One region of the Shinella oryzae genome, then DNA from elsewhere that is predicted to be linked to it. Evidence: riboswitches for the same ligand, from Rfam matches in the RefSeq annotation. Region 1 holds a riboswitch; the other holds the start of a gene.

The links. Region 1 has a riboswitch for cobalamin ahead of K6301_RS14310 (hypothetical protein). Riboswitches for the same ligand answer to the same signal wherever they lie in the genome.
Region 2: linked by a shared signal. The riboswitch ahead of K6301_RS08600 (CbtB domain-containing protein) and the one ahead of K6301_RS14310 (hypothetical protein) in region 1 are both predicted to bind cobalamin.

What each region holds. Positions count from the first base shown of each region.
Region 1 covers NZ_CP081987.1:2,933,476-2,939,457, reverse strand. The annotation lists gene metH (methionine synthase) at 1-2,611, opposite strand, end outside; gene K6301_RS14310 (hypothetical protein) at 2,694-2,909, opposite strand; cobalamin riboswitch at 3,003-3,231, opposite strand; gene K6301_RS14305 (hypothetical protein) at 3,431-3,637, opposite strand; gene K6301_RS14300 (glycoside hydrolase family 94 protein) at 3,636-5,982, shown strand, end outside.
Region 2 covers NZ_CP081987.1:1,731,445-1,737,426, reverse strand. The annotation lists gene K6301_RS08610 (cobyric acid synthase) at 1-1,006, shown strand, start outside; gene K6301_RS08605 (peptidoglycan-binding domain-containing protein) at 1,160-2,791, shown strand; cobalamin riboswitch at 2,870-3,235, shown strand; gene K6301_RS08600 (CbtB domain-containing protein) at 3,283-3,459, shown strand; gene K6301_RS08595 (CbtA family protein) at 3,472-4,260, shown strand; gene cobU (bifunctional adenosylcobinamide kinase/adenosylcobinamide-phosphate guanylyltransferase) at 4,262-4,786, shown strand; gene cobW (cobalamin biosynthesis protein CobW) at 4,790-5,839, shown strand.

The DNA of each region.
Region 1 (5,982 bases):
TGACGGCGGTGTGCACGCGGCTCGTCGTGGCGCCACCGATGAGGAGGGGAATGTCGAAGCCTTCGCGCTCCATCTCCGCGGCGACATGCACCATCTCGTCGAGCGAGGGGGTGATGAGGCCGGAGAGGCCGATGATATCAACCTTCTCGGCCTTCGCCGTCTCGAGGATCTTCGTCGCGGGCACCATGACGCCGAGGTCGATGATCTCGTAATTGTTGCAGGCGAGCACGACGCCGACGATGTTCTTGCCGATGTCGTGCACGTCGCCCTTGACCGTCGCCATCAGGATTTTTCCCGCACTCTGGCGTTCGCCGCTGCCGCCATTGGCGCGCTTTTCGGCTTCCATGTAGGGCAGGAGCACGGCGACGGCCTGCTTCATCACACGGGCGGACTTCACGACCTGCGGCAGGAACATCTTGCCCGCGCCGAAGAGGTCACCGACCACGTTCATGCCGGCCATCAGCGGTCCCTCGATGACGTGCAGCGGACGTTCTGCGTTCTGGCGGGCTTCTTCGGTATCCTCTTCGACGAATTCGGTGATGCCGTTGACCAGCGCATGTTCCAGCCGCTTCTCGACCGGCCATTCGCGCCAGGCGAGATCGCGCTCCTTGGCTTCCTTGCCGGCCGCGCCCTTGAAGCGTTCGGCGATGTCGAGCAGCCGTTCGGTGGCGGTGCCGCCGGCCTTCGGCTGGCGGTTCAGCACCACGTCCTCGCAGGCCTCGCGCAGGTCCGGTTCGATCGTGTCGTAGACGGCGAGCTGGCCGGCGTTCACGATGCCCATGTCCATACCGGCCTGGATGGCGTGGTAGAGGAAGACCGCGTGCATTGCCTCGCGCACCGGCTCGTTGCCGCGGAAGGAGAAGGAAAGGTTGGACACGCCGCCCGAGATATGGACATGCGGCAGCGTGCGCGTGATCTCGGCCGTCGCCTCGATGAAGTCGACACCGTAATTGTCGTGCTCCTCGATGCCCGTCGCCACCGCGAAGATGTTGGGGTCGAAGACGATATCCTCGGGTGCGAGCCCGGCAACCTCCGTCAGCAGCCTGTAGGCGCGCGTGCAGATTTCCACCTTACGGGCCCTGGTGTCGGCCTGTCCGGTCTCGTCGAAGGCCATCACCACGACGGCCGCGCCATAGGCGCGCACGAGCCTGGCGTGGTGCAGGAAGGCTTCCTCGCCTTCCTTCAGCGAGATGGAATTGACCAGCGGCTTGCCCTGCACGCATTTCAGGCCGGCCTCGATCACCTCCCATTTGGAACTGTCGATCATGACGGGCACGCGGGCGATATCCGGCTCGGCGGCGATGAGGTTGAGGTATTCCACCATCGCCCTGCCGGAATCGATCAGGCCCTCGTCCATGTTGATGTCGATGATCTGGGCACCGTTCGCGACCTGATCGCGCGCAACGTCGAGCGCTGCGGCATAGTCGCCGGCGGTGATGAGCTTGCGGAATTTTGCCGAGCCCGTGACATTGGTGCGCTCGCCGACATTCACGAAGGGAATGGCGTCGGTCAGCGTGAAGGGTTCGAGGCCGGACAGGCGCATGTGGCGCGGGATGTCGGGGATTTCGCGCGGCTTGTGGCGCGCGGCGGCCGCGGCGATGGCGCGGATATGGTCCGGCGTCGAGCCGCAGCAGCCGCCGACGATGTTGACCAGCCCGTCGCGCATGAAGCCTTCGATCTGGGCGGCCATTTCCTCCGGGCTTTCGTCATACTGGCCGAAGGCGTTGGGCAGGCCGGCATTCGGATAGGCGCAGACGAAGGTCTGCGCGACGGCGGAAATCTCGGCGAGATGGGCGCGCATGGCATTGGCGCCGAGCGCGCAGTTGAGGCCGATGGAGAAGGGATCGGCATGGCGAACCGAATTCCAGAAGGCCTCTGGCGTCTGGCCGGAGAGCGTGCGGCCGGAGAGATCGGTGATCGTGCCCGAGATCATGACGGGCAGGTGGATGGCCTTTTCCGCGTAGACCTCGTGCGTGGCAAAGATCGCCGCCTTGGCATTCAGCGTGTCGAAGATCGTCTCGATGAGGATGATATCGGCGCCGCCGTCGATGAGGCCGCGCACCTGCTCGGCATAGGCGATGCGCAGGTCGTCGAAGGTCACGGCGCGATAGCCGGGATTGTTGACGTCGGGCGAAATGGAGGCGGTGCGGTTGGTCGGCCCCAGCGCGCCGGCCACGAAACGGCGCTTGCCGTCCTTCTGCTCGGCGCGCAGGCCCGCGCGGCGCGCAAGGCGGGCGCCGTCGCGGTTCAGCTCATAGACCATGTCCTCCATGCCGTAATCGGCCTGGGCGATGGTGGTGGAGGAAAACGTGTTGGTCTCGAGGATATCGGCGCCAGCGAGCGCATAGCGGTAATGGATGTCCTCGATGGCGCCCGGCTGGGTCAGCGTCAGCAGGTCGTTGTTGCCCTGCTGGTGGCAGGCGCAATCACCGAAACGGTCGCCGCGGAAATCGTCTTCCACCAGCTTCAGCGTCTGGATCTCGGTTCCCATCGCGCCGTCGAGCACGAGGATGCGTTCGCGCGCGGCGGCCTTGAGGGCGGCGAGGACTTCGCTTCCGTCGCGCGGCGGCTGTTCGGGGCCGAACAGGTCGTCCAGGTGGGAATTGGCCATGGGAGAACCCTCCGGTACTTTCATTCAGTATCGGAGATCACATAAAGATATCTTTATGTCAACATATGTTTCGTGTTTCTGCCTAATGTAGCGGCCCGTCCGCGCCCGCCAGCGACGTGAACAGCGCCTTCAGCCGCGCGATATCAGGGTCGGGATTGTCGAGTCGTGCGAGCTTGTGCACTTCCTTCAGCGCCTCGGCGGCGAGGTCGGCGTCGCGCGGCTGCCAGAGAATCCAGGAAATGAACACGGATTCCGGGTTGCCGGTGCCGGATGCCTGTTTTTCGGTGAATTGAAACATGTCTTTCCCCAATCGGATCATTGGGGGATGGCCGGACGCACGTTGTTGCCAATCCATGGCATTGCAAGCGCACCCTTGGGACACCCCGCCCAGGTCGTTACAGCTATCAGGGCAGGTCTCCTGGCTTGCGGGTCGTCGCGTCTGTCTGGCCTTCCCGGTGCGCATGACACCAGTGGCGCGGATCGACAGACGCTCGCCGCTTACAGTTGCGGGGGCAGCGCCGGTTTTGATGCCCAAGTCTGATGTCCTGGGCTTCGCACCGGCTTCCCTCTTAGCCTCCGGACCGTTTTCGATTCGGAAGACCCTGATGCCGGCAACCTCGCGCCGCTTGGATTTCAAGTCAATGGCAGGCGGCGCGCATTCGGGCGGGAACCTTTTTTATCCCCGCGCATTGTTTGTCCGCCTGCACCTCGCGCGGGCTCGCCTCCCGTTCAGGGTGCGCGATTCACCAAAACCGCAGATGAGGGTCCATGCTGCGCCATCCTGCCCTGTTGACAGGTTGCAAGTCTCTGTCCTTACGGCTAAAAAATGCCGTTTTCATGCACCACGCGGCGTGGATGACAAACAGCGTGTCGCTTGAGCCAAAACCGCACCTGGAGCGCCATGAGGGCGCGGTCGGGTGTCATGGCTGATCGCGACAGCAGAACGAAGCCCGCCCGCGAAAGACAATCCGGCGCAACGGCCGCTGCCGGGTGGCTCAACATGGCCGGTTCCAGAATCAGAGACATGTCCTTTCATACTACGCCGCAAGCCCCTTCGCGCGACGCCGATATCCGGCAGATCGACTATAACGACTCGATCCGCGCCACCTATCTCACGCTGGAGGAGCTCGCCGCCTGCGGCGAAGCGCTCGCCCGAGACAAGACGGCGGTGCTTCCGGGTTTCCGCCCCTTCGATTTCCGGGCACGGCACAAGGAAAACGAGAAGGAGATCTTCCGCGTCTACCAGGTCACGGCCAAGGACGTGGAGGCCGGCGCGCAGATCACGCCGGCGGCCGAGTGGCTGCTCGACAATTTCTATGTGATCGAAGAAGCCATCCAGGAGGTCCGGCGCGACTTCCCCCGCCGCTTCTACCGGCAGCTTCCCACCATGGAGATCGACGGCCAGCCCTTTCCGCGCACGCTGGCCCTGGCCTGGCTCTATGTCGCCCATACGCACAGCAGTGTCTCGCAGGAAAGCCTGACCGCCTTCGTGCAGGGCTTCCAGACGGTGGATCCGCTGAAGATCGGCGAACTCTGGGCCCTGCCGTCATTCGTGCGCTTCGTGCTTCTGGAGAACCTGCGGCGTATTTCCAGCCGCGTCGAACGCTCGCGCAAGATGCGCTTCAAGGCCAATGACGTGGCCGACGAGCTGGTGCGCCTCAACGATCCGGAGAAGTCGATTGCGCATCTGCGCACCATCGAGAGCCTGACCGAAGACAACACTTTCGTCGTCCAGCTTCTCTACCGCCTGCGCGACGGCCTTCAGACATCGGGCGCGGTCATCCAGTGGCTGGAGCGCAAGATCGAGAGCCGGGGCACCGACCTCGAGGAACTGATCGTCGCGGAAAACAACCGCCTGTCTTCCGGCAACGTGACGATGAGTTCGCTCATCAAGGGCCTGCGTACGATAGATGACGCGGAATGGCCGGTCTGGTTCGAGAGCGTCAGCCGCCTCGACGAGGCGCTGCGCCAGCGGTCGGACTACAGCGATCTGGATTTCGGCTCGCGCAACAAATACCGCAACACGATCGAGCGTTTCGCCCGCCGCTCCGGCAAGAGCGAGCTGGAGGTCACCGAAATCGCGCTCGCCATGACCGAGGAAGACGCCGCGGAAAATGCCGGCGATCCCGATTATCGCGCCAATGTCGGCGCGTTCCTCGTGGGCAAGAAGCGCAAGCTGCTCGAAAAGCGCATCGGCTACCATCCCTCGGTCGTCCAGCGCGTCGTTCGCATGACGCGCAAGCTGAACTGGCTCGCCATTGCCGGCCCCAACATCATCCTCACGCTGCTGGCGATGATCGCGGTCTACTATTTCCTCGACCAGCTCGATATTCCCAATGGCGCCTGGCTGATCATGCTCGTGCTGTTCGCGCTGCCGGCCTCGGAAGGTGCCACGGGTCTGTTCAATACGCTCGTGACCTTCTTCGTCACGCCGTCACGGCTGGTCGGCTACGAGTTCAAGGACGGCATCCCTGAGGATGCGCGCACGATGCTCGTCGTGCCCTGCCTCATCTCGAAACGCGACCATGTCGATGAACTGGTGCGCAATCTCGAGGTCCACTATCTCGCCAATCCGCGCGGCGAGATCTATTTCGCGCTTCTCAGCGACTGGGCCGACAGCCAGAGCGAGGAAACGCCTGCCGATCTCGACGTTCTCGAATATGCCAAGCGCGAGATCGCCGAACTGTCGGCGCGCTACGCCTTTGACGGGCGCACGCGCTTCTACCTGCTGCACCGCCGCCGCCTCTACAATCCGTCGGAAGGCGCGTGGATGGGCTGGGAGCGCAAGCGCGGCAAGCTGCACGAGCTGAACCTGCTGCTGCGCGGCGATGGCGACACGACCTTCCTGCCGGGCGCCAACGTCGTGCCGTCGGACGTGAAATACGTCATGACGCTCGATTCCGACACGCGCCTGATGCGCGATGCCGTGACCAAGCTCGTCGGCAAGATGCACCATCCGATCAACCGTCCCGTCATCGACGAGGCGACCGGCGAGATCACCGCAGGCTACTCGATCCTCCAGCCGCGCGTGACGCCCTCGCTGACGACGGGCAAGGAAGCCTCGACCTTCCAGCGCATCTTCTCCGCCGATCGCGGCGTCGACCCCTACGTCTTCACCGTTTCCGACGTCTACCAGGACCTCGCGGGCGAGGGCACGTTCACCGGCAAGGGGCTCTACCACGTCGATGCCTTCGAGGCCGCCGTGAAGGGCCGCATCGAGGAGAACTCGGTGCTCAGCCACGACCTGCTCGAAGGCTCGCTGTCGCACTGTGCGCTGGTGACCGATGTGGAGCTCGTCGAGGACTTCCCGACCCGCTACGGCGTGGAGACCTCGCGCCAGCATCGCTGGGCCCGCGGCGACTGGCAGCTCC
Region 2 (5,982 bases), 1.2 Mb from region 1:
CGCCACCCGGGCCGGCGTGCCGGTCGTGCTGGTGGGCGATATCGATCGCGGCGGAGTCATCGCCTCGCTGGTCGGCACCCACGCCATTCTGCCGGACGAGGACCGGCGCACGGTCACGGGCTATCTGATCAACAAGTTCCGGGGCGATGTCACGCTGTTCGACAGCGGCATCGCCGAAATCGGCCGCTTCACCGACTGGCCTTGTTTCGGCGTCGTGCCCTGGCTGAAGGATGCCGCGCGCCTGCCGGCAGAGGATTCCGTCGTGCTCGAGCGTCTGGCGAAGGGTGGCGGCGGGGCGCTCAAGGTCGCCGTGCCCGTGCTGCCGCGCATCGCCAATTTCGACGATCTTGACCCCTTGAAGGCTGAGCCGCAGGTCGATCTCGTCTTCGTGCGGCCGGGGGAGGCGCTGCCGGCCGATGCCGGCCTTGTCGTCCTTCCGGGCTCGAAATCCACCATTTCGGACCTGCGCGATTTCCGCGCCGCGGGCTGGGACCGGGATCTTTCCCTTCATGTGCGCCGCGGCGGGCGCGTCATCGGCATTTGCGGCGGGTATCAGATGCTTGGCCGCCGCGTGACCGATCCGCTCGGCATCGAAGGCGGCGAGCGGGAGGTCGAAGGGCTCGGGCTGCTTGCGGTCGAGACGGAGATGGCGCCGGAAAAGACCGTGCGCAACAGCGACGCCCGCTCCCTGCAATACGATGTGCCGCTCGAAGGCTATGAGATCCATCTCGGCCGCACCACGGGGCCGGATGCGCTGTGTCCCTCCGTCAGCATAGACGGCCGGCCGGACGGCGCGGTCTCGCCGGATGGCCGCGTGATGGGAACCTATCTGCACGGACTGCTCTCGAGCGATGCCTACCGGGCGCGGCTGCTTGCGGATTTCGGCATCGAGGGCGGCGGCTTCGATTACCGGGCCGGCGTCGATGCGGCACTCGACGGCGTGGCGGCCGAGCTTGCAGCCGTGCTGGATCCGCGCTGGCTCGACAGCCTTATGGGCACCCGCTGATTAAACCGCCGGCCTGAAACGTTCAGACATCGGGTTTCTCCACTGCCGGTCGCGGCCGCACCAAAGTTGCGCCTGATTTCGGTGCAAGGAGGGACACTATCATGCCCGCTCTGCGGGTGCCGACGCCGTTGTGCGATCCGAAAGGGTGATTTGATGGGTTCTGGACCTCTTGCTCGATCTGTTCTGGTGGGCCTTGTCGGGCTGTCGCTCGCCGGTTTTCCGGTGGCTGCCTTCGCCCAGACGGCTAAGGAAACCACCAATGCCGGCAAGCGTTGGGAGGAAGAATTCGCCTTCTGGCAGAAAGCCTCCTCCGGCAGCGATGTCACGCAGTTTGAAAACTACCTGAAACAGTATCCCAACGGCACGTTCGCCTCGATGGCGCGTCTGCGCATCGCCGAATTGAAGGCCGCGGGCAACGCGAAGCCGGCCACGACGGCGTCCGACGATGCCGCCGCCAAGGCCAAGGCCGATGAGGCGAAGGCCGCCGAGGAGGCCAAGCGCGTCGCCGATGCGGAGAAGGCCAAGGCGGAGGACGCCAGCAAGGCCGCCGAGGCCGAGAAGGCGAAAGCCGAAGCGGCGAAGGCCGAGGCGGCCGCTGCCGCAGCCAGCAAGCTTGCGTCCGAAAAGGCCGCCGCCGAGGAAAAGGCGAAGGCCGAAGCCGCAGCCGCTGAAAAGGCGCGGGCAGAGGAAGCCGCCCGCCTCCAGGCGGACCGGAAGGCGGCGGATGAACGCAGGCTGGCGGCCGAGAAGGCTGCCGAAGCCGAGCGTGTGAAGAAGGAAGCCGCCGCTGCTGCCGAAAAGGCCAGGGCGGACGAGGCGGCGCGCGTGCAGGCCGAGGCAGAGCGCCGCAAGGCCGACGAGGCCGCCGCGGCCCAGAAGGCCCGCGCCGAGGCCGAGGCGAATGCCCGCGCTGCCGAAGCCGCGGCCGCCCGTGCCGAAGAAGCCAAGCGGCTGGAAGCGGAAAAAGCCGCGGCTGCCGAAAAGACCCGGCTGGAGCAGGAGGCGGCAGCCGCCCGCAAGCTGGCCGAGGAAAAGACGCGCGAGCTGGAGCGCCTGAAGGCGGAGGCCGCCAAGGCTGCGGCGGAAGCCGAGGCCAAGGCCGCCGAAGCCTCTCGCCTTGCCGCCGAGGCCAGGAAGCGTGCCGAGGAGGCCGAGGCCGCCCAGAAGCGCGCCACCACCAGCGGCCCGGCAACGGCAACGAACGACAACGCGGAAGCCGACAGGCTCGCTGCGGCCAAGCGCGAGGAAGACACGTTCCAGAAGGCGGTGGTATCCGGCTCTCGGCAGGCGTTCCAGGCCTATCTCGACGCCTATCCGCGCGGCCGGTATGCATCGGATGCGCGCGAGCGGATGGCTGCCCTCGCGACCACGCCGACGCAGAAGGCGGAAACCGAGCGCCTGGTCGAGGAGCGCCCCGTCGTCGATCCGCGTGAGGCCTATATGGAGCGCTCGACGCGGATTCAGGCGCAGCGCTGGCTGAGCGCGCTGGGCTACAGCACCTATGGCGCCGATGGCGTCTTCGGCCCGCGCACCCGCGCGGCGATCGCCGCATGGCAGGGTGCGTCCGGCTACCGCGCCGATGGCTATCTTTCACGCCGGCAGTTCGCCGCCCTGCGCCAGGCCGCGCAGTTTGCCGAGGCACGCCAGGCCAGCCGCGAGCGCCGCTACCAGCGCGAATACGATGTGCTCGAGGGCCCGGTCGACGGCTATTACGATGGTCCTTACTACAGCGATGACGGCTACTACCGCCGGCGCGGCGGCGTGGTGATCATCCCCGGCTATTGAGTTTGCGACGGCCGGCCGGCGTTTTCGGCACAGGCCATGCCGCTGGCTGTCGATTGACTTGTGGCGGCCGGCGGCATAATCATCCGACTATTGGATGGTTCTCTGGTCCGGAAACGGACCGGTGAGTAAATGGGAATGTGACGCGGCGGACCCAATCAGGGCGCTGCAATCACGGCCGACCCCGCGACTGTAGAGTAGCGAGGGACGCCCATCCGGAGGGAGGAATTTCGCGGGTAAGAGGGCAATGTTGTCCTTGAAGCGCGAAAGGAACACCGACCGGAAAAGCCACTGGGTGGCATCACGATAACCGGGGCTGGACGCCTCTTCTTCTACGAATCGTCCGCCTGCGTGATGCGAAAAGACCTGGGAAGGTGAGGGCGGCCCGAAGGCGCTGATGCGCCGGACGCTGCGAGCCAGGAGACCTGCCAGCCAATGAGGGCATATCGCCCGACCTGGGGAGGGGCTTCCCCGATGCCTGCACGGAGGTTGTCATGGCTGTTTCCAATACGTCTTCTATCACGCTTTCCGCGAGCGATCGCCTTGTCGCCGGCGTTCTCGCGCTGCTGCTCGGCGGGTTCCTCGTCTTCGGCGCCGGCCTTGCGAATTCGGCCGTGCTGCACGACACCGCGCACGATACGCGTCACTCCTACGGCTTTCCCTGCCACTAAGGAGTTTCCGATATGATCGTTCGTTATCTCCTGGCCGCCCTGGTGGCCGGGCTCTTCTCTGGCGTCCTGATGACGGCCGCCCAGGAGGCCCGCGTCGTGCCGCTCATCCTTCACGCCGAAGAATTCGAAGGCGGCGATGAGGCGGCACCCGCCACCGAAGGCACCACGCCGTCCGCCGATGGCGCTGCCGCGACGCATGAGCATTCGTCCTTGGGCGCCGTCATCCTCAACGTCGCAGCTTACCTGTCGCCCGTCTCCGTTGCCTACGCTCACGACGCCGAAGGCCATGAAGAGGGTGGCATCATGTTCGGCATGAGCCGGTTCTCCGGCACGCTGCTGGCCAACCTCGTGACGGGAGCAGGCTTCGCGCTGCTGCTTGCCGGTTTCAGCCTTGTCTCCGGCCATCCGATCACGGTCGCCAACGGGGCGCTGTGGGGCGCTGCCGGCTGGCTTGCCGTGCATATGCTGCCGGCCATCGGCCTGCCGCCGGAACTGCCGGGTTTCCCGGCCGCGGACCTGACGCAGCGTCAGATCTGGTGGGTTGCGGCGGTCGTGCTGTCGGCGGCGGGGCTCTACCTGCTGTTCCTCAGGCCGGGCATCGTGGCCAAGATCGCCGGCGTGGTGCTGATTGCCGCGCCGCAGGTCTATGGCGCGCCGCAGCCGTCGGACATTTCCAGCGCCGTTCCGGCCGTTCTCGGTGCGGAGTTCGCCGTCGCGGCCCTTGCCACGACGCTGTTCTTCTGGATCGTGCTCGGCCTTTCGCTTGGCTTTGCCAACGAAAAGATCGCCAAGGCTGCCTGATATGACGCTGACATCGCCCGGAGCCGTCCTGGTTCTGGGCGGTGCGCGTTCCGGAAAATCCACTTTTGCCGAAAGGCTGGTCGCCGAGACCGGCCTTTCGCGTCATTATATCGCCACCGGCCGCGCCTGGGATGACGAGATGCGTGAACGCATCGCCAGGCACCGGGAAGACCGCGGCGACGGCTGGGAAACGCATGAGGAACCGCTTGCGCTCGCGGCCCGGATCGCCGATGTCGCGCGGGCTGATCGTGCGGTCCTCGTCGATTGCCTGACCCTCTGGCTCGCCAATCTGATGCTGGAGGAACGCGACATCGCGCAGGAATGCGCCGGCCTCCTGTCGGCCATCGCACAGGCGCCGGGCCGTTTGGTCTTCGTTTCGAACGAGGTCGGCCTGGGCATCGTACCTGAAAACCGCATGGCGCGCGACTTTCGCGACCATGCCGGGCGGCTCCACCAGCAGGTGGCGGCGCTCGTACCGGAAGTGTATTTCGTTGCGGCCGGACTGCCGCTGAAAATGAAGGGTTGAGCCATGCTGCAACAGAAGATCCCCGCCACCGTTATCACCGGCTTTCTCGGGGCCGGCAAGACGACGATGATCCGCAACCTCCTGCAGAATGCCGGCGGCAAGCGCATCGCGCTCATCATCAACGAGTTCGGCGATCTCGGCGTCGACGGCGACGTGCTGAAGGGCTGCGGCGCGGAGGCCTGCACCGAGGACGATATCATCGAGCTCACCAATGGCTGCATCTGCTGCACCGTGGCCGACGACTTCATCCCCACCATGTCGAAGCTGCTGGAGCGGGAGAACCGCCCGGACCATATCGTCATCGAGACTTCTGGTCTCGCGCTGCCGCAGCCGCTCGTCGCCGCCTTCAACTGGCCGGAAATCAAGACGCAGGTGACGGTCGACGGCGTCATCACCGTGGTCGACAGCGCCGCCGTCGCGGCCGGCCGTTTCGCCGACGATCATGACAGGGTCGATGCCCTGCGCGTCGAGGACGAAAACCTCGACCACGAAAGCCCGCTGGAAGAGCTCTTCGAGGACCAGCTGACCGCCGCCGACCTCATCGTGCTCAACAAGACCGATCTGCTCGACGCCGCCGGTATCCAGACCGTGCGCGACGAGGTCGCCTCGCGCACCGCCCGCAAGCCGTCGATGATCGAGGCGAAGAACGGTGACGTGGCCGCCGCCGTGCTGCTCGGCCTCGGCGTCGGCACGGAAGACGACATCGCCAACCGCAAGTCGCACCATGAACTGGAACACGAGAACGGCGAGGAACACGACCACGACGAATTTGACAGCTTCGTCGTCGAACTGCCGGCGCTTGCCGATCCGTCCGCCTTCATCGAGCGCCTCAAGGGCGTGATCGCCGAGCACGACGTGCTGCGCGTCAAGGGATTTGCCGATGTGCCCGGCAAGCCGCTGCGCCTGCTCATCCAGGCCGTAGGCAGCCGCATCGACAGCTATTTCGAGCGCGCCTGGGCCCCGGACGAAAGCCGCGGCACCCGCCTCGTCGTCATCGGCCTGCACGACATGGATGAGGCCGCCGTACGCGCTGCCATTGCTGCGGCTGTGTGATATCGGATGAGCATGCGGCGGCACCCCCCTCTGGCCTGCCGGCCATCTCCCCCACAAGGGGGGAGATCGGATGAGGCGACGGCTTGCCCCGCTGTCTTGCCTGCACGCCGCCGCTCAATCTCCCCCCTTGTGGGGGAGATGTC